4 regions of the Actinoplanes sp. NPDC051537 genome follow, and region 1 is predicted to be linked to each of the others. Evidence: riboswitches for the same ligand, from Rfam matches in the RefSeq annotation. Region 1 holds a riboswitch; each other region holds the start of a gene.

Evidence for each region. A riboswitch is a leader RNA that binds a small molecule or an ion and turns the genes downstream of it on or off. The one in region 1 is predicted to bind cyclic di-AMP.
Region 2: another riboswitch for cyclic di-AMP. It lies ahead of ACZ6TB_RS34970 (coiled-coil domain-containing protein); the one in region 1 lies ahead of ACZ6TB_RS42075 (transglycosylase family protein).
Region 3: another riboswitch for cyclic di-AMP. It lies ahead of ACZ6TB_RS20430 (C40 family peptidase); the one in region 1 lies ahead of ACZ6TB_RS42075 (transglycosylase family protein).
Region 4: another riboswitch for cyclic di-AMP. It lies ahead of ACZ6TB_RS26725 (C40 family peptidase); the one in region 1 lies ahead of ACZ6TB_RS42075 (transglycosylase family protein).

The regions. Positions count from the first base shown of each region.
Region 1 covers NZ_JBVJIU010000024.1:18,212-25,205, reverse strand. The annotation lists gene ACZ6TB_RS42100 (VTT domain-containing protein) at 1-1,067, opposite strand, end outside; gene ACZ6TB_RS42095 (SDR family oxidoreductase) at 1,145-1,780, shown strand; gene ACZ6TB_RS42090 (GatB/YqeY domain-containing protein) at 1,805-2,167, opposite strand; gene ACZ6TB_RS42085 (LysR family transcriptional regulator) at 2,242-3,135, opposite strand; gene ACZ6TB_RS42080 (YybH family protein) at 3,227-3,571, shown strand; gene ACZ6TB_RS42075 (transglycosylase family protein) at 3,660-4,352, opposite strand; cyclic di-AMP (ydaO/yuaA leader) riboswitch at 4,354-4,512, opposite strand; gene ACZ6TB_RS42070 (saccharopine dehydrogenase family protein) at 4,739-5,980, shown strand; gene ACZ6TB_RS42065 (TetR/AcrR family transcriptional regulator) at 6,178-6,807, opposite strand; gene ACZ6TB_RS42060 (GNAT family N-acetyltransferase) at 6,963-6,994, shown strand, end outside.
Region 2 covers NZ_JBVJIU010000016.1:215,033-222,026, forward strand. The annotation lists gene ACZ6TB_RS34965 (glycoside hydrolase family 65 protein) at 1-708, shown strand, start outside; gene ACZ6TB_RS34970 (coiled-coil domain-containing protein) at 775-1,818, opposite strand; cyclic di-AMP (ydaO/yuaA leader) riboswitch at 1,828-1,964, opposite strand; cyclic di-AMP (ydaO/yuaA leader) riboswitch at 2,174-2,309, shown strand; gene ACZ6TB_RS34975 (coiled-coil domain-containing protein) at 2,313-3,317, shown strand; gene ACZ6TB_RS34980 (ABC transporter ATP-binding protein) at 3,340-4,116, opposite strand; gene ACZ6TB_RS34985 (ABC transporter permease) at 4,109-5,005, opposite strand; gene ACZ6TB_RS34990 (TetR/AcrR family transcriptional regulator) at 5,187-5,786, shown strand; gene ACZ6TB_RS34995 (Atu4866 domain-containing protein) at 5,937-6,293, shown strand; gene ACZ6TB_RS35000 (MFS transporter) at 6,186-6,994, opposite strand, start outside.
Region 3 covers NZ_JBVJIU010000008.1:30,179-37,172, reverse strand. The annotation lists gene ACZ6TB_RS20440 (SDR family NAD(P)-dependent oxidoreductase) at 1-495, opposite strand, end outside; gene ACZ6TB_RS20435 (sigma-70 family RNA polymerase sigma factor) at 1,063-2,067, shown strand; gene ACZ6TB_RS20430 (C40 family peptidase) at 2,135-3,106, opposite strand; cyclic di-AMP (ydaO/yuaA leader) riboswitch at 3,121-3,271, opposite strand; gene ACZ6TB_RS20425 (DUF3817 domain-containing protein) at 3,438-3,755, opposite strand; gene ACZ6TB_RS20420 (hypothetical protein) at 3,766-4,173, opposite strand; gene ACZ6TB_RS20415 (DUF6158 family protein) at 4,201-4,476, shown strand; gene ACZ6TB_RS20410 (hypothetical protein) at 4,734-4,904, shown strand; gene ACZ6TB_RS20405 (ANTAR domain-containing protein) at 5,136-5,798, shown strand; gene ACZ6TB_RS20400 (MDR family MFS transporter) at 5,989-6,994, opposite strand, start outside.
Region 4 covers NZ_JBVJIU010000011.1:88,376-95,369, forward strand. The annotation lists gene ACZ6TB_RS26705 (DUF559 domain-containing protein) at 282-1,259, shown strand; gene ACZ6TB_RS26710 (TVP38/TMEM64 family protein) at 1,271-2,014, opposite strand; gene ACZ6TB_RS26715 (type 1 glutamine amidotransferase) at 2,055-2,768, opposite strand; gene ACZ6TB_RS26720 (MurT ligase domain-containing protein) at 2,758-3,981, opposite strand; cyclic di-AMP (ydaO/yuaA leader) riboswitch at 4,412-4,543, shown strand; gene ACZ6TB_RS26725 (C40 family peptidase) at 4,550-5,362, shown strand; gene leuS (leucine--tRNA ligase) at 5,428-6,994, opposite strand, start outside.

The DNA.
Region 1 (6,994 bases):
CAGCTGCCGATCGCCGCGTCGGCGTCGGCCAGCCCGCTGAACCGAACTACCACCGGCACCACCACGACGAGCAGAGCCGCCAGCCCGAACAGCGCCACCACGCTGAGCCCCAGGTCGACCACCGCCCCCGGCCGTGGCCGCCGCACCCCCACCCGCTCGAGCAGCCACTCGACGCCCGGCCGGCGAGCCAGCTCGCGCAGACGTTCCACCCCCGGCCTTCGGGCCAGCCCGCGCAGACGTTCCACCCCCGGCCTCCGAGCCAGCCCGTGCAGCCGCCCCCGGCCGAACCACCGCCCGGGCCCGCTTTGCCTGTCCCCTCGCACCGGCGACGCCACCCCGGAGCCTGCCTCGCCGGACGACAGCGCCCCGCCGGACGACAGCGCCTCGCCGGACGACAGCGCCCCGCCGGACTTGACCGCGCGTCGCCGGCTCAGCAGGCCGACGAGCGCGTGGGTTGGCCGTGGGTGCCGCCCGATCCAGCGACCGGCCAGGATCAGCCCCACGATGATCACGGCCAGCACCGCGAGAGCCCCACCCGCGTGACCGGCCCGCGCCACGAGCAGGTCGTAGGACGCACCCGCCAGATAGCTCGCCCCGACCATCCACAGTGACCACAGCACCGCCGCCGGCGCGTGCCAGGCGGCAAACCGCCGATAGGGCACCCCGTTCATCGCGGCGAGCCGCGGGATCAGGGTTCGCGCCCCCACGATCCACTGGCCCAGGAAGACGGCTCGCCCACCGTGCCGGACGAAGAGCCGTTCCGCCCGATCCCACCGCTTCTCGCCGATCCACCGGCCGAGCCGGGTCACTCGCAACCGAGGCCCGCGCCGCCGCCCGGAGTGGTAGGCCGCCGTCCCGCCCGCCAGCGCCGCGACGACCGCCACGGCGAGCGCCGGCCCGATCTGCACCGTGCCCGCGTTGGCCAGCAACCCCAGCGCGATCAGCGCCGTGGCCGCCGGCAACACCAGCCCGGCGACGATCGCCGACTCGGCCGCCACCAGTACGCCGACGACCACGTACACCAGGATGGGCGGCAATCCGCCGAGCAGATCGTTGAGGAAGGACACGCTGGTGACGCTATGCAGGCGATCAGCGGCCCTCAATCGGTGATCGCCCCTAGGTGCGCCCGGGGTATGACTGAGGGATGGACATCCTCGTAGCCGGCGGCCACGGTCAGGTCGCCCTCCGCCTGTTGAAGCTGCTCGCCGCCGACGGCCACACCGCCCGCGGCCTGATCCGCAAGCCCGACCAGGCCGAGGACCTGCGCTCGGTCGGCGCGGTCCCGGTGATCGGCGACCTCGAGAACGATCCGTCCCTCTCCGCGTACGTCGAGGGCGCCGACGCCGTCGTCTTCGCGGCCGGCGCGGGCCCGGGCAGCGGTGCGGCCCGGAAACGCACCGTCGACCGGGGCGGCGCCGTCAAGCTCGCCGACGCGGCCATGGACCAGAAGGTGACCCGGTACCTCATGGTCTCCTCGATCGGCGCCCAGGACCCCGCCTCCGCCGGCGCCATGCAGCCCTACCTCGAGGCCAAGGCGGAAGCGGACGCCTATGTCGTGGCCAGCGGCCTCGACTACACGATCGTCCGGCCTGGTCAGCTCACCGACGACCCCGGCACCGGCCTGGTCACCGCCTCTCGTACGCTGGGTAACCGCGGACCCGTGCCGCGTGACGACGTGGCCGCCGTCCTCGCCGCCTGCCTCACCGCGCCCACCACCATCGGCGTCACCTTCGAGCTCTTCGCCGGCGAGACTCCCATCGCGGAGGCCCTGCGGTTCTGAGCGTTGGCGTGAGGGGAGATGGCGTCAGGCCGGCGGCAGGTGCGCCGCCAGCACACGGGCCTCGCTGCGGAGCTGCTCCGCCCGGTCCGCGTGCCCGGCCCGATCGTATTGGTCGGCTGCCGTCTCCCGCTCGGCCAGCTCCGCCCGTACGATCCGCTCGATTTGGTCCTCGGTAAGCGTGCGCCGCTCCACCTCGGCCGCACCCACCCCGATCGGCGCCTGTTCGATGGCGAGCCCCTGCGGCGCTCCGTCGACGGGCACGACGGCCTCGGCGTTGTCGATCGCGGCGAGCGTGGCGCGCAGTGCCGCCGTGGCCGCGCGGTCGCGTGACTTCATCGCGGCCGGGAGCGCCGCCCGAAGCCGGTGCCGTAGCGAGGTGTCGGTCATGACCGCGACGCTATCCGCCCACGCCCGCCGGGCGGCACCGATTTCTGCGCGACCGGTGGGTCGCTGTGGAGTTCTCAACCAACCTTCGTCCGGCTCTCGTCGAACTCTCGTCGGCAATGCGGCAGCAGCGCGGCCAGGGCCGGACTCGTCCGATCCCGCCACACCAGAGCGAGCAGCGCCGGCAGCGGCACCCCCGTGATCGGCACGGCCACCAATCCCGGGTGCAGCGACGCCATCGACTCGCTCAGCACCGCAATGCCCAATCCTCGCGACGCCAGTTCAGCGACGGCAGTGGGTGCCGACGCGACCAACGCGACATCTGGGAACTTGCCCGCGGTCACACACGCTTCGTCGAACGCGGCGCGGATACCGGTTCCCTCGGGCAACGTGACGAGAGCGTACGACAAGATCTCGGTCACCGGTAACTCCTTCTTTCCGGCCTGTGGATGACCGGGCGGAACCAGGGCTACCAGGCCTTCCCGGGCGATCACGTGGCTGGCCAGCTGCGACGGTAGCTCGCCGGCGACGCCGACGAGCGCGATGTCGAACATGCTGGAGAGCACCCCGTTGATGAGCGATCTCGAGTCATCCTCGATCAGCTCGAGCTCGATCGACGGGTGCTGGCGGTGGAAGGAGGCCATGGCGGCGAACAGCGGCTTGATCTCGCAGCCCCGAACCATCCCGACCGTCAGATGGCCCCGGACCAGCCCGTTCACCGCGTCGATCACTTCGCGCATGGACTCCGCTTCGGTGAGCGCCGCCTGAGCGAACGGAAGGGCGGCCTTTCCGGCCTGGGTCAGCCGCGCGACCCGCCCCGACCGGTCGAACAGCGGTGACCCCAGTTCGTTCTCCAGGGCCTTGATCTGGGCGCTCACCCCGGACTGACTGATCCGTACGCGCTCGGCGGCCCGGGTGAAGTTGGCCTCCTCGGCCACGGCGACGAAGTACTCGAGCTGACGAAGTTCCATAACTGTGGATTCTAGTTACCACAAGAACTATGCGTTGGACTTCTGCTCGGGGCCGGCGAAGAGTGGGCGCATGACCGAACGCGCAAAGGCAATGAAGCCGGAAGAACTGACCCGTCTGTTCGTGGAGCGGGCCAACGCCAAGGACGCCGAAGGCCTGGCGCTGCTGTACGAGAAAGACGCGGTCATGGCCTATCCGCCCGGTCAGCAGACGGTGGGCCGGGCCGCGATCCAGAAGTTCTGGGAGGACGTGCTGCCGAAGATGCCGGAGTTCCAGCCGGAGCAGCCGCTGCCCACTTTGATCAGTGGTGATCTGGCGCTGACGTCGACGCCGCCCAAGGACGGCGCCGGAGCGCGTGCTCAGGTGGTGCGCCGCCAGTCGGATGGCAGTTGGCTACGCGTGCTCGACCAGCCCGAGTTCGTCACGCCGACAAGCTGACACGCGGCCAAAATGCCGTGCGATCGAACACCGTGGGGATGCGACCCGGCCACCGCGGGGGGAAGGCGACCGGGTCGCGAGCGGTGGATCAGAGAGCGATGTGCTGACCGGGGAAGATCAGGTTCGGGTTGGTGATGGTGCCGTGGTTCAGCTGGTAGAGGGTGTGCCAGCCGCCCTTGATGTGGTTCTTGGTGGCGATGGCCGACAGCGTGTCGCCGGAGCGGACGACGTACGTCTTGCCGGTGGCCTTCGCGGTCGTCGCCCGGGTCACCACGTGCGACGGCTTCGACGACTTCTTAGTCGTCTTGTGAGTGGACGACTTCGAGGTCGTCGAGTGCTTCGAGGTGTGCTTCTTGGCCGACGGCTTCGACGAGGAGCCGCTGGCGTGCTTGGCCGTGTAGTGCTTCGTCGAGCCGGCCTTCTTGCCGCACATCGGCCAGGCGCCGATGCCCTGGCCGTCCAGCACCTTCTCGGCGATCCGGATCTGCTCCGAGCGGCTGGCCTTGTTGGCGGTGCTCGCGTACTTCGTGCCGCCGTAGGCCTTCCACGTACCGCGGGTGAACTGCAGCCCGCCGTAGAAGCCGTTGCCCGTGTTGATGCTCCAGTTCCCGCCCGACTCGCACTGGGCGACCGCGTCCCAGTTCACACTGGACGCCTGGGCAGGGGAAGCCGGTCCGAGCAGAGCGGCCGTGCCCGCCACGCCGGCGGCCGTGAGGCCGAGCGCGAGACGGGCGTGCTTGCGCACCCGCGGATTGCGGGCATGCTTGCGGATCTGTGCCATGACAGAGAAACCTCCACGCCTACGAGGTCAGCTGTCGGGTTCGGGCTGAGGTGCCCGGCCGCTCGTTCGGCGGCTTCACCCCGAGGCGCGCATATCGCGCGCCGAGGAACTTGGGTCCCCCGCTCCCTGCCACGAGTTCGATTTCCGGCGGGCGGTGGCAGGGACTCGGCGGTCCACCCGCGGTGCCCGCCATTGCGGGACCGGCTGACCGTAACCACGGAATCGCGGCATAGGCCAAGCTCGACGCGGGAAAGGTGACGTTCTTCTCACCGATTGACCTATTTGATCTTTCTTTATGCCGAGAATGACCGATAGCTATGCATCTCTGATTACCGATCGGTAACTTGCCGCGACGGGGGGCGGAACGTGATGGAGAATCGGCGACCATGAGCGAGCGGGTCCGCGATCACGACATCGTCGTCTACGGTGCTTCCGGCTTCGTCGGGGTGCTGGTGGCGAAGTATCTGGCCGAGCACGCCCCGGAAGGCACACGGGTGGCCCTCGCGGGCCGGTCGGAGAGCAGGTTGGCCGAGGTCAAGGGCCGTCTGGGCGTTGACTGGCCGATCCTGGTCGCCGATGCCGCGGACGTGTCGGCCCTCGAGAAGGTCGCCGGCGCCGCCAAAGTCGTGATCACCACGGTGGGGCCATATGCGAAATACGGCAAAGCGCTCGTGCGCGCCTGCGCCGCGGCCGGCACCGACTACGTCGATCTCACGGGCGAGGTGCTGTTCGCCCGGGACAGCATCGACGAGAACCACGAGCTCGCCCGCACTACCGGCGCCCGGATCGTGCACTCGTGCGGGTTCGACTCGATCCCGTCGGACATCGGCGTGCACGTGCTCGACCAACAGGTGAAGGCCGACGACGCCGGCGAACTGGCCGACACCACACTGGTCGTCACGAGCATGAAGGGCGGCTTCAGCGGCGGCACGATCGACTCGATGCGGCACCAGCTCGACATGGTCAAGGCGGACCGGAAGCTGCGGAAGATCGCGGCCAGCCCGTACTCGCTCAGCCCGGACCGCGCGAACGAGCCCGACCTCGGCCGGCAGGACGACACCGCGGTGGTCGACGCCTCCACCGTGCATCCGCGGCTGCGGGGCATGCTGGCGCCGTTCGTCATGGCGTCGTACAACACCCGGGTGGTGCGGCGCAGCAACGCGCTGCGTAACTGGCAGTACGGCCGGAGCTTCCGCTACCGCGAGGCGATGAGCGTGGGCACGTCGCCGCTCTCGCCGGTGATCGCGCACGGCACCCGGCTCGGACTCGGTGCGCTGATGGCCGGCCTTTCGCTGCCGCCTACCCGCTATGTGCTCGACCGGGTCCTGCCCAAGCCGGGGGAGGGGCCGAACGAGCGGGCCCGCGAATCGGGGCATTTCACGATGGACATCTTCGCGACGACGACCAAAGGCGACCGCTACACCGCACGCGTACGCGCCAAGGGCGACCCGGGCTACGCGGCCACGGCGGTCATGCTCGGCGAGTCGGCCCTGGCCCTGGTTCACGATCGCGACGACCTGCCGCCGTCCGAGGGCGGCGTGCTGACCCCGGCCACGGCGCTCGGCGACGCGCTCGTGGCCCGCCTCCGAGCAGTCGGAATGGAGATCACCGCCAACAAGAGCGCCTAGCGGGGGTAGCCGCGGCCGCGGCCGCGGGCACGGGAGCGGCGCGCGGCGGGTGGGCGCGGGCCGAGACGCGCGGCGGGTGGGCGCGGGCCGAGACGCACGGCGGATGGGCGCGGGCCGAGACGCACGGCGGATGGGCGCGGGCCGAGACGCGCGGCGGGTGGGCGCGGGCCGAGACGCACGCGGGACGGAAGACCTGCCTAGAGCTGCTGCAACACAGCCTTGCAGTAGTCGGTCAGATGATCGGCAAGCGGACCGACCTCTTCATCCATCCCCCGGGACAGCCAGTCGATGATGACCTCACTCAGACCGGCCACCAGCGCGAGCAGCAACCGCTCGTACCGGAGCTGGTCGGTGGGGTGAGTCCCCATCCGGCGCAAGAGGTGGGCGAGGAACTGGGCGTCCTCCCGGAGCACGCCCCGCCGCCTCGTCTCCATGCGCGGCGCGTTGATGTAGATGACCTTGGCGCGCTCGGGGTTGGCGTGCAGCAGCTCGAGCAGGCGGCGAACGGTCGGCCGGAGCATCTCGTCGAGGTCGGCCGGTGACTCGGGCGCGGCGTCGGCCACCCCGGTGAGCAGCCACTTGTTCTGCCGGCGATGCAAAACGCGTACGAGATCCGCTCGATCGACGAAATGCTCGTAGAAGTACCGTTTCGAGACCTTCGCGCCGCCGCAGATCTCGGCCACCGTGACGTCGTCGTAGTCCTGGGTGCCGAAGAGGTGCAGCGCGGAATCGAGGATTCGTTCGCGCCGATCCGTTGCCCGCTCCTCGCGGGATCGGCCGCCATAAGTCTCGCCCCGCCGCGTCACCAACGCCGTCCGCTCGTCCACGAGATCTAAAGGTATGCCTACCTTCATCGCCGCGCCGCACGGCGGTCCGCGATCGTCCACATCGAATACCTGCAAATGTGCCATGACGAATCACTCATCGTCTTCATAACCATCGCTACTGGCCGGAACCGGGTCCTTACGGGCAGGATCAAGATGTGTCCGCCAGCCGCCTTCCCTTCCCGCTCAC
Region 2 (6,994 bases), on a different contig from region 1:
CAGTCCGAGGGCTTCACCCGGCTCCAGGAGTGGGACTTCGAGAACACCCCGCCCGAGGCGTACCCGCTGCTGCTCAACTACCCGTACTTCGACCTGTACCGCAAGCAGGTGGTCAAGCAGGCCGACCTGGTCATGGCGATGTACATCCGGGGTGACGCGTTCACGCCGGAGGAGAAGCAGCGCAACTTCCTCTACTACGACGCCCGTACGGTCCGGGACTCGTCGTTGTCGGCGTGCATCCAGGCGGTGCTGGCGGCCGAGGTCGGGCACCTCGAGCTGGCCCACGACTACCTGGGCGAGGCCGCCCTGATGGACCTGCACGACCTGCACCAGAACTCGCGGGACGGCGTGCACGTAGCATCGCTGGCCGGCACCTGGATCTCGCTGGTCGCCGGCCTCGGCGGCATGCGCGACTTCAACGGCCAGCTGTCGTTCGCGCCCCGCCTGCCCAGCCGGATCAGCAACCTGGAGTTCTCGCTGCTGTGGCGCGGGCTCCGGCTGCGGGTGAACGTGTCGGCCGACGAGGTGACCTACTCGCTGCGCAACGGCGGCGGCTCGGCCCGGCTCGTGCTGATGCACCACGGCAAGGAGGTCGAGGTGACCCAGGTGAAGCCGGTGAGCGTGCCGATTCCGCCGGCCGGACCGGTGGGGCCGCCGCCGACCCAGCCGGCGGGCCGGGCCCCGGTGCGCCGGGCTCCGCAGGACTGACCGAAAACGACGAGGCCCTCCGCGATAAGTCGCGGAGGGCCTCGTCGTTTCGGCGCTTTTCGGCTCTTACAGCAGGGATACGTGCACGTGGTCCTTGTGGGCGCTCACACCGTGATAGGCGTGCCACTTGCCGGTCGCCGGGAACCAGATCTGCTGATACCAGATGACGTAGTAGATGCCCAACCGGTCGGCGTTGCGCACGAGGAACGCCATCAGGTTGTTGCCGTAATTCTTCATGTCGGCGTTGTGCGCGTTCGAGAAACCGCTCTTCTGCAGGGACCAGTCGCAGGCCCGGCCCTTCGGATGCTCGAACGGCCCGCCGTTGCGGTGACAGCCGACGAAGCGATTGAAGCCCGCCTTCTTCACCTCTTGGTAGAGGTGCAATGTACGCGCGGTGATGCAACCGTCGGTGGTGGGATCGTTGACGGTGCATTTCTCCGGGGAGAAACCGCCATCGGCGTTACGCGGGGCGGGCGCCGCGGTCTTCGACACCGCGTCGACGAAGCCGCCGGTGAGGCTCGTCCCGCCGACCAGCGTCAGCGCCTTCTCGGCCGAGTCCTTCTGCTTCTGCATCACGAGCAGGCTCGTCTTCTGCGCCTTCACCTCGGCGTCGAGCGCGGCCTTCTTGCTGTTGACCTCGTCGATCGCCGCGTTGAGCTCGTGCAGCTTCCGGTCGTGCAGCGTATTGATCTCCTCGAGGGAGACCGCCTTCTTCAGGAAGTCGCTCGACCCCTGGCTGCCGAGCAGGAAGCTCGCGGCGCCGAGGTGGCCGGTCTGGTACTGCTGCGAGGCGATCGCGTTGACCTCGGGGATCAGCGTGTTGCGCTTGGCCTCGGCCAGGTTGATCTGGACGGCCAGCAGCTTCTGGGCCGCTGTCGACTTCGTCACCGCGGCCTTCGCCTGCACGTACTTGCGGTTCGAGGACTCGAGCACGTCGTTGAGCGTCGCGTTCGCCTCGATGTCGTCATCGCCCTCGTCGGGAGTCGCCGACGTCCCTGAGGAGGTGTCGGGGTCGGCGCTCGCGGGGGCGGCCGGAGCCGCCGCCAGGAACGAGACAGCCACGAGCGGCGCCAGGGCAAGCGTGAGCCACCGGCGGGTTCGTACGGTCATCCAGCCAGGTTCCTTCCGGTTAACCGCCGACCGGGTTAGCTGACGGGTTCGGGACGGAAGCGATCCCTACCGCTCTCGCGGATTCACCCCATTGAGGAACGTTTGGTTCCCCGGCTCGCCTCGCGGCGATTAGGCGGTGGTCTGCCGGCGCCTCGGGGGCGGCGCCTTCGGCGGCAGAGCCGTCGGTGAGTTTACCCGAGAGTCGGGAACGCATCAGGGTCCAATAATCGATGAATGCAGTGAGCGGGCAAACACTTTCCGTCATGACGTGACCCATGGTCATCAATCAATCGCATACGGTACGAGAACTGTCGATCAATCGATCTTCTGGGTATCGTCGTTCCCGATCCCCGGCCGGGGATCGCCGCCTAATCGCCGCGAGGCGAGCCGGGGAACCAAACGTTTCCTCCTGGGGTGAATCCGCGCGAGCGGTAGGGAACTTCCGTCCCGAACCCGTCAGCTAACTCGGTCGGCGGCCGACGGAAGGAAAGAGTGTGCGGCACAAAACTGTCCGCCGCCGATTAGCGGCAACGCTCGCCCTGCTGATGGCCGTCGCCGGGCTCGCGTTCGCGGCCCCGGCCGCCGCGGCGCCGGGCGACAGCGGAGACGACGGCGAGGGCGGCTCCAAGACGCTGATCCAGCAGCTCGAGGCGGCCTCCAAGGGCTACCTCGTGGCCCGGGACGCGCTCGCCGCCTCGAAAACCCAGCAGGCCCAGCTCACCGCCCGGATCAAGCAGCTGGACGTCGAGGTCGCTCCCCTTCAGGCGACGGTCGACCAGATCGTCACGGAGGCCTACAAGTCCGGTCGCCTCGGGCCGATGAGCGCGCTGCTCACCGCCAGCTCGGGCGCCGGCTTCCTGGACCGGGCCGAGACGCTCGAGACGGTGGCGGTCAAGCAGCAAGCGGCGCTCTCCGACCTGCGGGCCAACCGTGACGAGCAGGCCAAGGCCAAGCTGGCGATCGACGCCACCATTCGTGACCAGCAGAAGCAGGTCAACGTGATGGCCAAGCGCAAGGTTCAGGCCGAGAGCGCGCTGAAGGCGGCCAACGCCGGGCAGGACGACCCGCAGCCCAGCGACGGCGGCAGCAGCAAGTCGGCGTCCTCGTTCTCGGGCGGCAGCGGCATGGTGGACGACCCGACCAGCGGTGGCCGCATCACCCAGCGCCTGCTCTTCGCGATGCGGCAGGCCCAGGCCGATGGGTTCACGCACTACGTGCACTGCTGGCGCGAGCAGAACAGCGGCGAGCATCCCAAGGGCCGGGCCTGCGACTTCGCGGCCGACAAGGGCGGGTTCGGCGGAGTGGCGACCGGCGCCAGCAAGACGTACGGGAACAACCTGGCCAACTACTTCATCAACAATTCCAGCAAGCTGGGTGTGCTCTACGTCATCTGGTTCCGGCGGATCTGGCTACCGTCGAGCGGCTGGAAGGCGTACAGCGGTGGCAACGGCGATCCGTCCAGCGATCACACGAACCACGTACACCTGTCGGTGATTTAGGGATTTATGGGAGTACGGGGCCTTACTTCTTCACGAAGGCCTCGTACTCCTTCATCACGTCGTCGGTCGGGCCGTCGGCCTTGATCACGCCGCTCTCGAGCCAGATGCTGCGCTCGCAGGTGTCCCGGATCGACTGCTCGCTGTGGCTGACCAGGAAGACCGTGCCGGCCTCGGCCCGCAGATCGCGAACCCGCTGCTCGCTGCGCTTGCGGAACTTCGCGTCGCCGGTGGCCAGCGCCTCGTCGATGAGCAGTACGTCGTGCTTCTTGGCCGCGGCGATCGCGAAGCGCAGCCGGGCGCCCATGCCGGACGAGTAGGTGCGCATCGGCAGCGAGCTGAAGTCGCCCCGCTCGTTGATGCCGGAGAACTCGATGATGTCGTTGACCTGGGCCTTGACCTCGGCCGGGGTCATGCCCATGGCCAGGCAGCCGAGCGTCACGTTGCGCTCGCCGGACAGGTCGTTCATCAGCGCCGCGTTCACGCCGAGCAGCGAGGGCTGGCCGGCCGCGTAGATCGCGCCGCCGGTCTCGACCGGGAGCAGGCCGGCGATCGCCCGCAGCAGCGTCGACTTGCCCGAGCCGTTCGTGCCGATCAGGCCGATGGCCTCGCCCTTGTACGCGACGAAGCTGGCGCCCTTGACCGCGTGCACCTCGCGGACCGCCGCGCTCTTGGTGCGGGTGACCAGCCGCTTGAAGCTGCTCAGCGGCGAGTTCTGCGCGGCCGAGACCGAGCCGTGGATGCGGTAGATGATGTGCGCGTTCTCGGCGATGACGGTGGGGATGCGATCTTCGTCAGCCACGGCCGTAACCCTTCTCTCCACGCCAGAAGTACGCGTACCCGCCGATGCCGACCACGAGCGCCCAGATGAACGCCTGGGTCCAGAGCCGCTGCGGCGACCCGGCGAGCGCCACGTTCTCCATCAGCGCGTGCCGCATGAGCTCGATGAACACGAGCAGCGGGTTCGCCTGGACCAGGGCCAGCTTCCAGCCGTGCAGGTGCTCGGTGAACTGGGTCACCGGGTAGAGCACGGCCGACCCGTACATCCAGACCCGCATGATGAACGGGATCAGCTGGCGCAGGTCGTGCAGCTTGGAGCCGAGCCGGCCGACGAACATCGCGAAGCCGGTGTTGAAGATCGTCTGAAGGATCAGGGCCGGCAGGATCAGCAGCCACTCGATCGTGATCGGCTCGCCCGTGAACAGCACGATCGCGATGAGCACGGCCATCGAGGCGATCATGTTGCGCGCCTCGACCAGGGCGATCGAGATCGGCAGGCTCGCCCGCGGGAAATGCAGGGCCCGGATCAGCCCGAGGTTGCCGCTCACCGCCTGAACGCCGGCCTGCACCACGGACTGGGTGTAGCCAAAGATGAAAACACCGGTGCACAGGTACGGGATGAAGTTCGTCACGCCGTGCTTGGTGTTCAGGAGCACGCCGAAGATCACGTAGTAAACGCCGGCGTTGAACAGCGGGGTCAGAACCTGCCAGATCATGCCCAGCCGGGTGTTGCCCAGCGCGGCCGAGACCTTGGCGCTCGCGAACTCCCAGATGAAGTGCCGGTAGGCCCAGAGCTGCCGGGTGTATTCCGACAGGCTGGGAAGCCGTCCGGCGGCGCCTAGTCCGTGTTTGCGGGCCAGCTCCTTGGCGGAGGGCCCGGCGTAGGACTCGACGACGGTCGTCTGAGCCATGGGGTGGTGCTCCGATCTCGTCGGCCCGACGGGGGAATCGGGTCCTGGTGCTTTCCGCGAGAACACAACTGACAAGCATGCCAAGCCGTTTGTCGACGGAACGGGTTCGTATCGACGTGCCAGGAATCTAACCGACCAAACGGCGGAACGCAACCGTTACGTCCTGGCGTATAGTGAACACGTGGCGACAGCTAAGCGAGCACCAGCCGGGGCCGCCGTGCTCCGTGGCGACATCACCGTGGCTATCCGTAACGCGGTCATGCAGGAGCTGGCCGATGTTGGATATGGCCGCCTCTCCATCGAGGCCGTGGCCCGCCGCGCCGGCGTCGGTAAGACCGCGGTCTACCGGCGATGGAGCAACAAGCTCGAGATGGTCCTCGAGATTGTCTCCGACGTTGCGGGGCGAAGCGTACCCCTTCCGGACACCGGCAGCTTCGAAGGTGATCTTCAGCTGCTCATGATGATCGTAAGCCGGGCACTCCAGCACCGGATCGCCTCGCAGATCATCCCGGACCTGATGGCCGAGGCCTCGCGGAACCCGCAGATCGCCGAGACCCTCCAGAAGGCGCTGCGCACGCACCAGCAGGCGGTCGGCGACAAGCTGATCGGCCAGGCCGTGGCGCGCGGCGAGCTGCCCTCGGGCACCGACCCCGATGTGGCGATCGACCTGATTCTCGGGCCGCTGTACTGGCGGCTCGCGGTCGCGCGTACCCCGCTCGGGGACGACTACCTCGAGAAGATGATCGCCGCGGTCACCGCCGGCCTGCGCGCGTCGAGCTGAACGCACCCCATCCGCACCCCGGTTGCACTCCGGGCCCGTTCCTTGCTGCCGATCTTCATCGCTGGTTGCCTTTGACGCGCCTTTGATTCGCTTCCGATTCGCTTCTGACTCGCTTTTGACTCGCTTCTGATTCGCTTTTGAGGAGCTGCCATGCGTTCCCCCCACGTCGATGCCGCTCTGTTCAAGCGCCTCATGGGCGGCCGTCCCGCCGAGTCCCTGCGGATCGCGCGCCCGCGGGTGCGGACCACGGCGCCGGTGGGTGCCTGGCTGAGCCAGGACGGCGCGGTCCGGCTCGACATCTTCGACGACGGTACGTACGACGGGCAGGTCGCCGGCCGCAGGCGCCACGCTCACGGCACCTACACCATCGACGGCGCCACGATGACCTTGAGCGACGAGTCAGGGCTGTACACCGCGGTGGCCCTGGGCGAGGGCCAGCTCGAGATGGCCGGGTACCGCCTCGGGCCCGCTCTTCCGGTCCAGGCGAAAGCTCAGCAGGGCCAGTAGCAGGCCGGTCGCGCCCAGCGCCACGCCGATCCAGGCCGACGACAGGTAACCCCACCCGGCCGCGATGACCGCGCCGCCCAGGCCCGCGCCCACGCTGTTCGCGACGTTGCTGGCCGACTGGTTGACCGCCGCGCCCATCAGCTGGGCGCCGGGCGCCACCGAGATGAGCCGGGCCTGCAGCGCCGGGCCGGCGAAGAGGCTGGCCGCGCCGACCAGGAACGCGCCGGCGAAGAGCCCGGCCGGGTGCCCGGCGGCGAGGCCGAAGAACGCCACCGCCGCGATGATCCCGCCGAAGCCCAGCAGCACGCTGCGCCGCAGGTTGCGGTCGGCCGCGACGCCGCCGACCGCGTTGCCGACCGTCATGCCGACGCCCATCACCGCCAGCACCCAGGGCACGGCCGAGGCGGACAGCCCGGTGACGTGCGTGGTGATCGGCGCGATGTAGCTGTTGACGGCGAAGAAGCCACCGAAGCCGATCGCCGCGACCAGGGCCGCGAGCCAGACCTGGGGCAGCCGGAAGGCCGCCAGCTCGTCCCGGGGCGAGCCGCCCGGTGCGGCCGCCACCTCGGGCACGACGAGCAGGACGGCGAACAGGGTGAGCGCGAAGACGCCGGCCACCGCCAGGTAGGCGGCCCGCCAGCCGGCCGCCTGCCCGAGGCCGGTGATCAGCGGGACGCCGAAGACGTTGGCCGCGGTCAGGC
Region 3 (6,994 bases), on a different contig from region 1:
GACCGCGACCGCGTTGGCGAACGCCAGCACCGCGGCCTTGGCCGTCACGTAACCGGCGGCGCCCGGGAACGGGGCCACGGCGGCCCTCGACGAGACGCAGACGATGCCTCCGCCGCCGGCCGCGATCAGCCGGGGCAGGGCCGCGGCCGTCACCAGATAGGTCGGGCGGAGGTTGAGCGCGAGCAGCCGTTCGAAATCCGTGAAAGGGGTGTCGGCCACGAGACCGCTACCGGCGTACGCCCCGGCGAGATTGACCACCGCCCGCAGCGGCGCCCCGGATTCGGCCGCGGCGACGGCGATGGCGGCAGTGACGTCGGTCTCATTCGAGAGGTCGGCCTCGATCGCGATCGCGCCCTTCGGCGGGCCCGAGGAGCCTGGCCGCACGGGCGCCACGACGCGCCAGCCGCCGGCCACGAAGGCCTCCACCGTGGCCCGGCCGAGCCCGCCCGCGCCGCCCGTGACGAATACCGTGCGCCCGTTGTCCATGGGGATCATGCTGCCCGCTCATCCGCCGCGGACGGTGTGGTTTTCGTCACGGTCGCCGCAGGATGATCTGGTGATCGCCTTTCGTTGACGAAAGGGCCGTCACCTGCATGGGCGTCACCCTTGCGGGCGAGTTGAACTGCGGCTCCGCGTGCCGCATTGTGGCAGGTGTCCCGTTCGGTCCGGCCTAACGGGATCTTTTCGATGAGGCTTTTGTTTCAAGCCGGTCGCGAACCTGTCGATGCTGCACGTGAACCCGGGAAGCCGAGTGGCCGTACTGGGTAGTGACGAGTGTCCCATGGTCAGTGGTGATGCCCGTCGCTGCGACGGATGAGGGGCCGATGGTGTCATTGAGGCTAGCGACGGGTATGCGTCTTGGTACGCGACCGACGCGCCGGCAGCGGCACGCGAATGCCGCGACGAGAGCCCTCCTCAGGAACATCGCACGCGGCTCTCAGCAATCACCCAGGCATTCGTGACACTTTCGACCCACCAGCCGGAATCAGTGCGACCAGTCATTTGTTGTGTAGATGCCAGTAACCGCAATGAACGTACTGCGGGCGTTACGGGGAGGAACTGATGAACACAGGGTTTGCCCGTAACGGGGTAAGAAGTGAACGCAATGAGGGGACCGTGGGCAACGTGGAGAAGAACACCGTGATGCGGACCGACCAGGTCGCCGAGGAGCGAGACCTGGTCGGCGTCTATCTGCACGAGATCTCCCGGACGCCTCTGCTGAGCGCGGCCGAGGAAGTCGACCTTTCCAAGCAGATCGAGGCGGGCCTGTACGCGGAGTTCCTGCTCGACGAGGGTGAGATGCCTCGCGGCGTGAGCCGTGAAGAGCTCGAGCGGATCGTCCACGAGGGTCAGCGGGCGAAGGATCTGTTCATCCGGGCCAACCTGCGACTCGTCGTGTCGATCGCGCGGCGCTACGTGCGATCCGGCATGCCGATGCTCGACCTGATCCAGGAGGGCAACACCGGCCTGGTCCGCGCCGTCGAGAAGTTCGACTACGAGCGCGGCTACAAGTTCTCGACGTACGCGACGTGGTGGGTGCGCCAGGCGATCAGCCGGGCCATCGCCCAGCAGGAGCGCACCGTGCGACTCCCCGTGCACCTGGTCGAGGACGTCAACCGGATGCGTAACGTCACCCGCCAGCTCGTCCGCGAGCTCGGCGCCGACCCCGAGCCCGACCAGATCGCGGCGGCGCTCGGTGTGACCGTGGAGCGGGTCAACGAGCTCACCCGCTGGGCTCAGGACACCGTCTCGCTCGACACCCCCGTCGGCGACGACGGCGACACCAACCTCGGCGACCTGGTCGCCGACAGCGACGCCCCCTCCCCGGAGGAGATCGTGCTGACCGCTCTCGAGCGGCAGCGCATCGAGGGCCTGCTCAACCACCTCGACGACCGGTCGGCCGGCATCATGCGGGCGCGGTACGGCCTCGAGGACGGCCGGGAGCACTCGCTGACCGAGGTGGCGTCGCGCTTCTCGCTCAGCCGGGAGCGCATCCGTCAGCTCGAGATCCAGGCGCTCGGCCGGCTGCGTGAGCTGGCTCGGGCCGAGGGCCTCCAGGCCGCCTGACCCCCCCGACGAGACGCGAAAGGCCGGTACCCCCTCGGGTACCGGCCTTCTTGATGTCCGCGTTCGGTTACTTCACCCGGCCGTAGCCGTACGGGGTCATGATGTTGATCGTCCGCTTCTTGATCGGCTCGCCCTCGCGGGACGCGTCGATGATCATGCCGCCGCCGACGTACAGGCCGACGTGGCCGAGGCTGCGATAGAACACCAGGTCGCCCGGTTGCAGCTGGGACTTGGTGATGCGGGCCGTGGCGCTGTACTGCGCGGCCGCGTTGTGCGGCAGCGACTTACCGGCCTTGGCCCAGGCGGCCATGGTCAGGCCCGAGCAGTCGAAGGTGTTGGGCCCGGAGTCGCCGTACCCGTAGTACGCCGGCTTGTTCGCCTGCACGTACGCGAAGTCGACCGCGATGCCCGCCGAGCCGGAGATGTTCGGCGCCTTGCCCGCGGCGCCCGAGACGCCGGTCTCGGTCGCGCTGCCGAACGCCTGCTCTCGCATGGCGCGCAGCTTCTTGATGTTGCTCTCGATCGTCTTCTTGCGCGTCGCCATCGCCTTGAGCTGCGCCTGCTGCTTGGCCTGCGTCGTCTTCAGCGCGGCCTGCCGCTCGGCGAAGGTCTGCGTGGTCTGCGCGTAGTCGTCGATGTCGCGCTGGTTCGACCGGCTGATCATGTCGAGGTAGCTCATCCGGTCGATCAGGCTGCTCTGGTCGCCGCCGAGCAGCGCGGTCATCGGACCGACCCGGCCCTGCATGTACGCGGTGGAGGCGACCGACTGGACCTGGGCCTCGGCGACCACCATCTTCGCCTTGGCCGGAGCGATCGACGCGGCCAGCTTCTTCTGGTCGTCGCCGGTCTTCTTCAGGTCGATGTTGAGCTTGTTGTACGACTCGGTGATGTCCTCGAGTTGGTTCGAGGCGGTCTCGATCTGCTTCTTGAGCTCGCTCTCGGACGGCGCCGCGTGTGCCGAGGTCGCCAGGGACCCGGTCAGCGCGATCGCCATGGCCGCGACCGCGAGAGACCGCAGGCTGGTGCGGGGGGTTGGCACCGGTTGCTAGACCTTTCTTCCGCTTGTGCCACCTACCGGGTTAGCTGACGGATTCGGGCGGAAGAAGGCCCTACCGCTGGAACAGCGGATTCACCCCAGGAACGCGGTTCCCCGGTTCGGCCGAGACGTGGGGGGCACGTCGCGCCGATTCGGCGGCGTTGGCCGGCGCCACCCGAGGGAAGTGGCTGCGGACCGAACCAACCGCATTAACTTATCGATGCGCGAAACAAAATCAAGGTCTCTGCGCGGGATTTAAGGTAAACGCCAGATATGCACCAATGATCCCGATAACGCATTGTCATTCGGCGAAGACTCGGCGTTATTCCGGCCGTCAAACGGGACTTTTCGCCAGCTCCGCGGGAACCCACGCGTTGGTGACCTTACGCTCGGCCCAGAACGAGAGGAAGGGGATCGTTCCGGCGGCCATGACGAGGAGCATCCGCAGGAACGGCCAGCCCGCCCGGCGCGCCAGATCGAACGTCAGCACCAGGTAGACCATGAAGAGGAAGCCGTGGGCCGGGCCGACGATCGCGACGACCGTGTCGTTGTCACCGAGATACTTCAGCGGCATGCCGACCAGCACGAGCGTGAGCAGGCAGACGCCGACGATCCACGCGATGATCCGGTAACGGATGAGGGCTCCCTGCACGATCCACTTCCTATTTCTTCGGCGAGTTTCCGGGGTAGTCCGTCGCCCGGGCGCCCGGGTGGGCCGCCAGCCAGGCGAGGTAGTCGTTGTACGCCTCCAGCTCCGGGTCGTCCTCGGCGGGTGGCGCCGCGACGGCGACCCGGACCGGCCGGCCGGCGGTGACCGGCGAGCCCGGGGGCCGCACCGGTGCATCCTCCTCGGGTGGCCGCGCCGGGCGCCGGGCGAGCTGCACCTCGCGCACCCAGAGGAAGGCGAAGAAGGCCGCGAAGACCGGCCACTCGAAGGTGTAGCCCCAGCTGAGCGTGTTGCCACCGCTGGCCCGGCTGAACTGCCACCAGCCCAGCCCGAGGCAGCCCACCACGGCGGCGAGCGCGAGGACGTGCCGGGCGATCCACGCCGGCGTCCACAGCCCCTTCATGCCCACGAGCGTACCGGCGGGTGTTTGATCGCCGTCCGCACGGGCAACGCTCCCTTACCGGCCCGACCAGCGGAGGTAGCGATGCTCGACAACGAGATCGGCGTGGACCCCGCCACGCTCGCGGACGACGACCTGTTCCGGGAGCTGACCAGTCTCTACCGCGCGCGCCTGGAGACGCTGCGGCACGGCCCCGACGCGGCCCTGGACAACCACTTCCGGCGCACGGCCGACCTGGAGACCGAGTACATGGCTCGCCACCCCGGCCGCGAGGTGGACCCGTCCCGCCTGACCCAGGCCTTCTGACCGCGACCGGAAGTGACTCAGGTCACAATCGCTCACGGAATCGGGCCGGGCGACCGACGGTTGAGAATAGATGTCGGTGTGTCCAGTGTCCCCGGGCCTCACCACTAATGCCTTCACGGAATACCGTTCGGCTGGAGCCGTGTCGTGCCACTCGCCGAGAGGCGACATGCACACCGACATCTCTTGCGCGGCCCCCGGGTTCTCCCGGGGGCCGCGCGGTGTTTCACGGCCCTTCGGGGCGGGGTACTTCGTCGATCATGACTGAGGACCGCATCGAGCAACGCGCCGCCGAACTGCTCCCCGAAGAGCGCGCGGCCGGCAGCGCCGACCCGCAGGCGCAGGCTGAGGCGATCCTCGCGGAGTCCGACGAGCGCGAGGACGACCCGGAGCCGCGGGAGAACCGGACCTCGGACGACACCACCCGGTAGGGGCATCGAACTTCCGTGTCTGTCGATGGTCATGGCATAGTGCCGGGCGTGTCTGCCCTGAATCGCCGGATTTCTGCCCCCAAACGTGGGCCCGCGCGCGTGCTGAGTCGTCTCACGCGTGCGCGTCGGCCGCGTCCGGCGGCTCTCAGCGACTCGGCTCCGCCGACTGATAGTCCAGGCTTGGGTAGCGACATGGCTCCGCCGACTGATAGTCCAGGCTTGGGTAGCGAAATGGTCGAACTGGCGGGACTGCTGCACGAGGTGTCGGTGCGCCTGCTCGGCGCGGAGAGCTTCGGCGCGGCGCTGGAGCGCCTCGCGTCGTTCGCGGTGGGTGCGGTGCCGGGCGCGGTGCGTTGCTCGGTCGCGCTGATCGGCGAGGGCGGCCCACTCAGCTGCACCGCCTACGGTCCGAGCGGCGAGGGCGTCGATGAGCTCCAGTACGCGTTGAGCACCGGCCCGGGCCTCGACGCGGCTCGCGGCCGCTCGCTCGTCACGGTCGCCGACCTGGCGACGGACGAGCGCTGGCCCGAGCTCGCCGAGCCGGCCCGGGCCGAGGGCGTCCGGTCGGTGGTGGCCGTGCCCCTGGACGTGCCGCGCGCCGAGGTGGGCTCGCTCAGCCTCTATCTGGATCGCCCCGGCGGCCTCGGCCCCGACCTGACGCTGACCGCCATGGCGCTGGTCGGCCAGGCCGAGGTCCTGCTCGGCGAGATCCGCCGCCGCGACGAGTCGAGCACCAGCGCCGCCGTCGACCGTGCGGTCGGCGTGATCATCGCCCAGCGTGGCTGCGGCGTGCGCGAGGCCTACGACGTGCTCGGCGAGACCGCCCAGCGGCTCGGCCTCGACCGCCAGGCCGTCGCCGACCGCCTGATCGCGGCCGTCGCCCGCAACGCCTGACGGCGTCTGGCCCGCGCGTGGCGGTGAGCAGAGCTGGGCGTCTGGCCTGCGCGCCGAGGTGAGCAGAGCTGGGCGTCTGGCCTGCGCGCCGAGGTGAGCAGAGCTGGGCGTCGGGCCCGCGCGCCGAGGTGAGCAGAGCAAAGGGCCGAGGCGCGGTCGCCTCGGCCCTTTGCCTGCTGGTGGGTGCCGGTCAGCCGGCGGAACCGTCCTTGCCGGCCGGGACCGGGTGGTTCCTGTCGGTGAGCGGGCCCGCGCCGACCTCGCCCGGCACGCCGTCGCTGTTCTCCGCGGCCAGGATGTCCGCCTCGCGCTGCGCCTGGGCCGAGCGCTGGGCCAGCGGGATCTCGGGCAGGAAGAAGACCACCACGAGGCCGACGATCATCACGGCCAGGGCGAGCAGGAAGACCACCTGGATGCCGTCCGAGAAGCCGACCTTGAAGGGGTGCGCGAGCACGTCGGTCAGCTTGTTGATCCAGGAGGTGTCGCTCAGATCGCCGCCGCCACCGGCGGTCGCGTCCTGCAGGATCTTCGCCTGGTCGGGGTGCGCGGCCAGCGCGGCCTTGAACTGGTCGGTGCCGGCGGCCGAGGTGAACGCTCCCTTGATCTTGCCGGGGAGCACGTTGAAGAGCACCGACAGGAAGATCGCGGTGCCGAGCGTGCCGCCCATCGAGCGGAAGAACGTCACCGAGCTGGTGGCCACGCCGATCTCGCGCGGGCTCACCGCGTTCTGCACCGCGGTGATCATCGGCTGCATGTTGCCGCCCAGGCCGAGGCCCATCACCACCATGATCAGCATGGTCTGCCAGAGCGGGGTGTCCGCGCCGATGGTGGCGAAGAGCCCGAGGGACACGACCATGAGGCTGCTGCCGATGATCGGGAAGATCCGGTAGCGGCCGGTACGGGCGATCAACTGACCGGCGGTGATCGAGCCGGCCATGATGCCGAACACGAATGGGATCATCTGCAGCCCGGCGAGGGTGGCCGAGGAGCCCTTCACGATCTGGAGGTAGAGCGGGACGGTCATCAGGCCGCCGAACATCGCCATGCCGAGGATCGAGCTGGACACGGCGCCGACGCTGACCGTGCGGTTGCCGAACAGCCGCAGCGGCAGCAGCGCCTCCTCCTTGTACGCGCGCTCGGCGAACACGAACGCGACGATGCCGATCACGCCGATCACGTAGCAGAGGATCGAGCGG
Region 4 (6,994 bases), on a different contig from region 1:
CTCCCAAGCAAGCGCCGGCACCCTCCGCCGCCCTGGCCGCAGGCCCCCCGCGCCACGTTGTCGCCGCGCCGCCTCTCCGGCGATCTTGATGACTTCCCGCACCAAGCGAACGGCAAGTCATCAGCGCTCCGCCCGCCCGCCACCCGCGCGCCCACCACCGCCGCGATCTTGATGAGTTGCCGCACGTCTGGAACGGCAAGTCATCAGCCCTTCCGGGTGCTCGCCCGGCGATATCCACAGCGCCGGAGCGCGTGGCGCGCTGGATGGGGCAAGGTCCTCGGGTGCTACCGATTCCGGGCTCCGACGCCGACGAACTCGCCTGGCTGCTGTTCGAACAGGCGGGCGTGCTGACGACCGCGCAGGCCGAGCGGCTCCTCCGGCCGGGGATCGTGCGTTCGCACATTCGTCAGGGGCGGTGGCGCCGGCTGTGCCGTGGCGTTCTGCTCGCCGAGAACGGACTGCTCCGCCACGAGCAGCAACTCTGGGTCGCGGTGCTGGTGTCCGGCCGGGACGCGCACCTGGCCGGCACGACGGCCGCCACCGAGGGCGGCGCGCAGGGGCTCCGGGCGGGCCCGATCCAGGTGATCGTGCCGGCCGATCGGTGCCGGAGCGTACGGCTGCCACGGCTTCCCGGCGACATGCCGGGCGTTCGGGTCCGGCGGACCACGGTGTTCCCCGAGTGGCATCGCCGGCCCGCTCGTCCACCGCGCACCACCATGGCGCGGGCGGTGATCGACGGCGCGTCCTGGGCAGCGAGCGACCACGAGGTGCGCGACCTGATCGCACGGTCCCGCCAGCAGGGTCTGGTCACCGTCGCGGAGTTGCGCGAGGTGCTCGGCCACTTCCCGGCACTTCGCCGCCGGCAGTTGATCAGGACGACGATCGACGACATCGACGGCGGGGCCGCCGCGCTCTCGGAGATCGACCTGTTGCGCCTCTGCCGGCGGTACCGGTTGCCGATGCCCGACCTCCAGCTTCGCCGCACCGACGAATCCGGCCGTAATCGCTTCGTCGATGCGCACTGGACGAGCGCACGCGTCCTGGTCGAGGTCGACGGCAGCCACCACATGGACGTTCAGCACTGGACGGCGGACATGCTCCGGCAGAACCAGATCTGGATAGCCGGCGACCGCATCCTGCGCTTTCCGGCCTGGCTCGTACGATCCGACCCGGCCTCGGTGGCCCGGCAGATCCGCGAGGCACTGCGGCAGCGGGCCGGGGACGCGAAACGGCCCGCCGCGGTGAGCGACGGGCCGTAGAGCGAGGACGGTCAGGCAGCGGCGGCGGCTTCGGCGGCGGCGCGGCGGCGGGCCGAGCGCTTCCAGCGCCACACGATGGTGGTGGTCAAGGTGAAACCGACCAGGGCCGGGGCCAGCGTCAGCGGGCTCATGCCGTGCGGGTTGGCGACCGCGGCCCCGATCACGGCGTAGCTCACGGCGGACGGGATGGAGGCCAGGAACGTGCCGAACAGGTAGCGCTTGCGGCAGACGCTGGTGGTGCCGTAGGCGTACCCGATCAGGCCGAACGGCGCCAGCGGCAGGAAGCGGACCAGGAGCACCGCGGAGAGGCCCCGCTTGTTCAGCCAGCCGTCCAGGCGGGCGAGACGGCCGCCGGACCGCGCGTGCAGCACGCCCCGGCCGGCCCAGCGGCCGGCGTAGTAGGTGGCGGTCGCGGCGATCACCGCGGCGGCCAGGGCCGTCACCGCGCCGGTGGCCGCGCCGAGCAGGGCGCCGCAGGCGATGGTGATGGCGGTGCGCGGGACCAGGACCGACAGCAGGAGGCCGCCGACCACGGCGATCGCGATCGGCGCGACGTGGCCGAGGGCCAGGATCGCGTCGCCGATCTCGCGCAGCGGCAGGAACGCCGCGGCGGCCGCGAGGCCACCCACGACGACACCGAGGACGCCGAACCGGGTCAGGCGGCGCTTCCAGCCCATGGCCGCGGGAGCGGCCGGCACGGGCACGGCGGGAGCGGAGACGGCCGGAGCCGGGAGAGCGAACAGGGTGTCAGTCATGCAGGCGTACCGCCAACCTTGTCGTCGGTTCCATGATCGGTCATGCGCTCGCCGCGGCGAGCCTTTCGGCGCGAAGCCGGTCCGTCCAGGTGTCGTCAACGGGAGGAAGACTATCCGCGCCGATCGCCCAACGCAGTAGCAGATCGGCTATAGCTGGGTTGCGAGCCAGCGCGGGCCCATGGGAGTACGTGCCCAGGATCTTCCCGTGCCATGCGCCCTCGGTCTGCCCGTCGTTGCCGATGCCGGCCGTGACCCGGGCCAGCGGCGAGACGCCGGGGCCCAGGTGGGTGCGGCCGCCGTGGTTCTCGAAGCCGGTGAGCGCCGGCAGCCCCAGCCGCGGGTCGATGTCGCCGCGGATCTCGCCCACGGCCCGGGTCTCGCCGCGGTCGGAGTGCAGGTCGAGCAGCCCGAGCCCGGGGCATTTCGCCCCTTTTGCGAAGAACGAGTGCCCGAACAGCTGGTAACCGGCGCAGATGGCCAGCACGGCGGCGCCCTGGTTGACGGCGCGGTGCACGCCGCCGTCGGCGATCAGGCGCTGCGAGGCGAGGGCCTGCGGCCCGTCCTCACCGCCGCCGATCAAATAGATGTCGGCGCTGGACGGCATCGGCTGGTCCGAGCGGATCTCGTAGGCCTCGACGGGGATGCCCCGCATCGCGGCCCGGCGCGCCAGGATGAGCATGTTGCCGCGGTCGCCGTACGTCGAGAGCAGGTCTGGATAGATCCAGACGATGCGCAGCGTGCTCTCAGTTGACACGGTCCAACTCCGCTCGAATGTCCTGGAACGCCGTGTAGTTGGCGATCACCTCGAGGCGACCGGGCGGAACCGACCGGATGACCTCGTCAAAACTATTCACGTGCCGGAAAGGCACTCCGTTCACCTCGAGACGAACGGCCAGGTCGTACGCGCGATCGCCGGTGATCAGCACGGGCCGGTCCCGCAGCGGCGAGAAGTCGACGTCGTACAGCCACGAGGTGTCGAGACCGTCGGGGTCCCGGGCGTTGACGGAGAGCAGCGTGGGGGCGAGCTCCGCCATGTCGAACGCCTCCAACCAGCTTGCCGGGTTTTTCGCCAGCAGCAAACGGACGTTTCGTCCGTCCCGGTCGACCTGCGCATAACGACCGGCGACGGACGACACAGTCGCGAGTCGCGGCAGAGCCTCTATCGGGCGCACCCCGAACTCGGCCGCCACCGCCAGGGCGGTCGCGGCGTTACCCAGGTTGACCTGCCCGGGGAGCTGGAGCTTGACGAGGTGCCAGTCGCCGCGCGGGTCGATGACACCCTCGTCCTCGACGTGCCACTGGGCCCGCGGGCGGCGCAACGGGCAGCCGGTGCACCACCAGTCGCCGCCGTTGCGCTCGATCGGGTGGCCGCTCTGCGGGCAGACGAAGGAGTCGTCGTGCCAGCGCTGGCCGGCGCTGAACCAGGTGACCTGCCCGCTGCTCCCCTCGGCGGCCCAGACCACCATCGGGTCGTCGGCGTTGGCGACCACGCGCACCTCGGGGTGGCCGGCGAGGGCGTCGCGCCACAGCTGCGCCATCATCGCCACCTCCTTGGCCCGGTCGAGCTGGTCGCGGGAGAGGTTGAGCAGCGCCACCACGCGCGGGCTGGTCGCGTCGATCACCCGGGCCAGGTAGTGCTCGTCGACCTCGAGGACCGCGAACGGCGTGGTGCCGGCCTTGGCGAGGGCCGAGGTGTGGCCGGTCGGCATGTTGGCGCCGAACGAGTTGGTGGCGACCCGGCCCAGCACCTCGAGCGCGGCCGCGGTGAGCCGCGTCGTGGTGGTCTTGCCGTTGGTGCCCGAGACCAGCGCGACCGCGCGGCCGGAGGCCAGGTGGGCGAGGAGATCTGGGTCGATCTTGAGGCCGATCCATCCGCCGATGACCGAGCCGTCGCCGCGTCCCGCGGCCCGAGAAAGCGCGGCCGCGGTCTTCGACACGCCGGTCGCGACCTTGGCCCGCAGGGGCATCTTGCCGTCCGTCACGGGAGCGAGGGTACCGGAGTCGGCTGTTACGTCGAGTTGCGGCGGACAAGAGGCGGACAGGACGAAACGAAATCGCCCTGACCTGGGGAAGCACTATTTATGTGTTCTGTTTCACCCGTAACCTTCGACAAGCCGTGATCCCCCCGGCACGACGCGTCACGGCATTTGTCTCGCGGACGTAACAAATTGGACAGCCACCAATGTGCCAACCACGGAGCGTGACGAAACCGCTCCCGCCGATCATGCGGAATTTCAGGTAGCAAGGTTCTGCCGATCCGAATGGAACGGCTCGCGACGATCCGGTTCACGCCGAGCCCTGCCCCGGGCCGATCGTCACGACCACCGAACTCGTACAACCACAAAGGCATACGGGGGCAGGGACGGGGGACCCACAGCTTCTCGAGAGAGACAGCCGGTCCGCTCCGCGCCACCCGCTCCGGTGGCGGGCAACGGGGCAACCTCGGGGTGAAGTCGGCCTCCACGGCGACCGGGCAACCTTCCCGCCCGAACCCGACAGCTAACCTCGCAGGCGTGCCGGAGGGATTTCCTTACCGTGCACGAGCACACCTCGAGCCGGCGTCGACGGCTGTCCGTCGGCACCGGTACTGCCGCGCTGTCCCTGGGACTCTGCCTCTGCGCAGGTCAGCTGATCTCGACGCCGGCGGCCAGCGCCGCCACGCCGGTGGCGGCGGTCCAGGCCGCGGCCAAGCCAAAGCCCACCAACCTGACCAACGTCAGTACCCGGACCCTCACTTCCGGCCAGCAGGTTCGCATCACCGTCCGGTACTACAACCCGAAGACGGGCAAGCGGATCACGTCCGGCAAGGTCCAGCTCCAGGGCAACCGGGGCGGCAAGTGGGCCGCAGTGGGCACCGTCCGGGTCGGCAAGAACGGCATCACCAACCTCTACACGCGGCCGAGCACCAGCGTGAACCTCCGCGCCGTCTTCTACGGGAACGGCTCGTACCAGGCGTACTGGGGCAGCTCGATCCGCATCACGGTGCGCAGCAACGCCGGGGCCAGGGTGCTGGCCGAGGCGAAGTCGCACACCGGCGCGCTGTACAAGTTCGCGGCCGCCGGGCCGAAGCGGTTCGACTGCTCCGGCTTCACCATGTACGTCTTCAAGAAGGCGGCCGGCAAGAGCCTGCCGCACAAGGCGAACTCGCAGCAGAGGTACGGCAAGGCCGTCGCCAAGAAGTCGGTCAAGGTCGGTGACCTGATCGTCTTCCGCTCGGGCTCGTACGGGTACCACGCCGGCATCTACGCCGGCAACGGCTACATGTACGACTCGCCGCACACCGGCGCGCGCGTCGGCAAGCACAAGATGTACGGCAGCAACTACGTCGTACGCCGTCTGGTCGCGTAACAAAAGGAACAAAGGCGAGACGAAAGGGCGCCGCGCGGTTCGCGCGGCGCCCTTTGCCATGGAGATCAGACGACGACGCTGACCAACCGGCCGGGCACCACGATCACCTTCTTGGGCGTGCGATCCCCGAGCGCCTCGGCCACCGCGGCCAGAGCTTCATCCCGTACGGAATCCTCGGAAGCCGAAGGGGAAACCGAGATCCGCCCCCGCACCTTGCCGTTGATCTGCACCGGATAGGTGATCGACTCGGCCTTCAGCTGCGCCGGGTCGGCGACCGGGAAGTCCGCGTAGGCCAGCGTGCCCGCGTGCCCCAGCTTGTTCCACAGCTCCTCGGCCAGGTGCGGCGCGAACGGCGACACCATCAGCACCAGCGGCTCGATCGCCTCCCGGGACGCGACCGGCAGCGGGGTCAGCGTGTTGGTCAGCTCGATCAGCTTGGCGATCGCGGTGTTGAACCGCAGCTCGTCCAGGTCTTCCCGGACGCCGGCGATGGTGCGGTGCAGGTGCTTGCGGACGGCCGGCTCCAGCGGCTCGTCGGAGACCCGCAGCGCGCCCGTCTCCTCGTCGACCACCAGGCGCCACACCCGCTGCAGGAACCGCTGCGAGCCGATCACGGCCCGGGTCTCCCACGGGCGCGAGACGTCCAGCGGGCCCATCGCCATCTCGTACACCCGGAACGTGTCGGCGCCGTACTGCTCGCACATCTCGTCGGGCGTGACGACATTCTTCAGCGATTTGCCCATCTTGCCGTATTCGCGGAAGACCTCCTGGGAGGAGTGGAAGTACTTGCCGTCCCGCTCGACGACCTCCTCGGCCGGCACGATCACGCCGCGCGCGTCGCGGAACGCGTACGCCTGGATGTAGCCCTGGTTGAACAGCTTCCGGAACGGCTCGAAGGACGAGACGTGGCCCAGGTCGTACAGGACCTTGTGCCAGAAGCGGGCGTACAGCAGGTGCAGCACCGCGTGCTCGACGCCACCCACGTACAGGTCGACGCCGCCGGAGTCGCCGTCGCGCGCCGGGCCCATCCAGTAGGCCTCGTTGTCGGGGTCGACCAGCGCCTTGTCGTTGCGCGGGTCCAGGTAGCGCAGCTCGTACCAGCAGGAGCCGGCCCACTGCGGCATGGTGTTGGTCTCCCGGATGTACGACTTCGGGCCGTCACCCAGGTCCAGCTCGACGTTGACCCAGTCCTTCTTGCGGGACAGCGGCGTCTCCGGCTCGCTGTTCGCGTCGTCGGGGTCGAAGGTGCGCGGCGAGAAGTCGTCCACATCGGGCAGCACGACCGGCAGCATCGCCTCGGGCAGCGCGACCGGCAGGCCGGTCTCGTCGTACACGATCGGGAACGGCTCGCCCCAGTACCGCTGCCGGCTGAACAGCCAGTCGCGCAGGCGGTAGGTGGTGGCGCCACGCCCGTGCCCGTGCTGTTCCAGCCACGCGATCATCGCGGCCTTCGCCTCGGTGACACCCTTCCCGTCCAGCCAGTCACTGTTGATCGCGGGGCCGTCGCCGGTGAAAGCACCTTCAAAATCAACAGGCGCTTCGACCGTACGGATGATGGGCAGTTCGAAGTTCTCCGCGAACTCCCAGTCGCGCTCGTCCTGACCGGGCACCGCCATGATCGCGCCGGTGCCG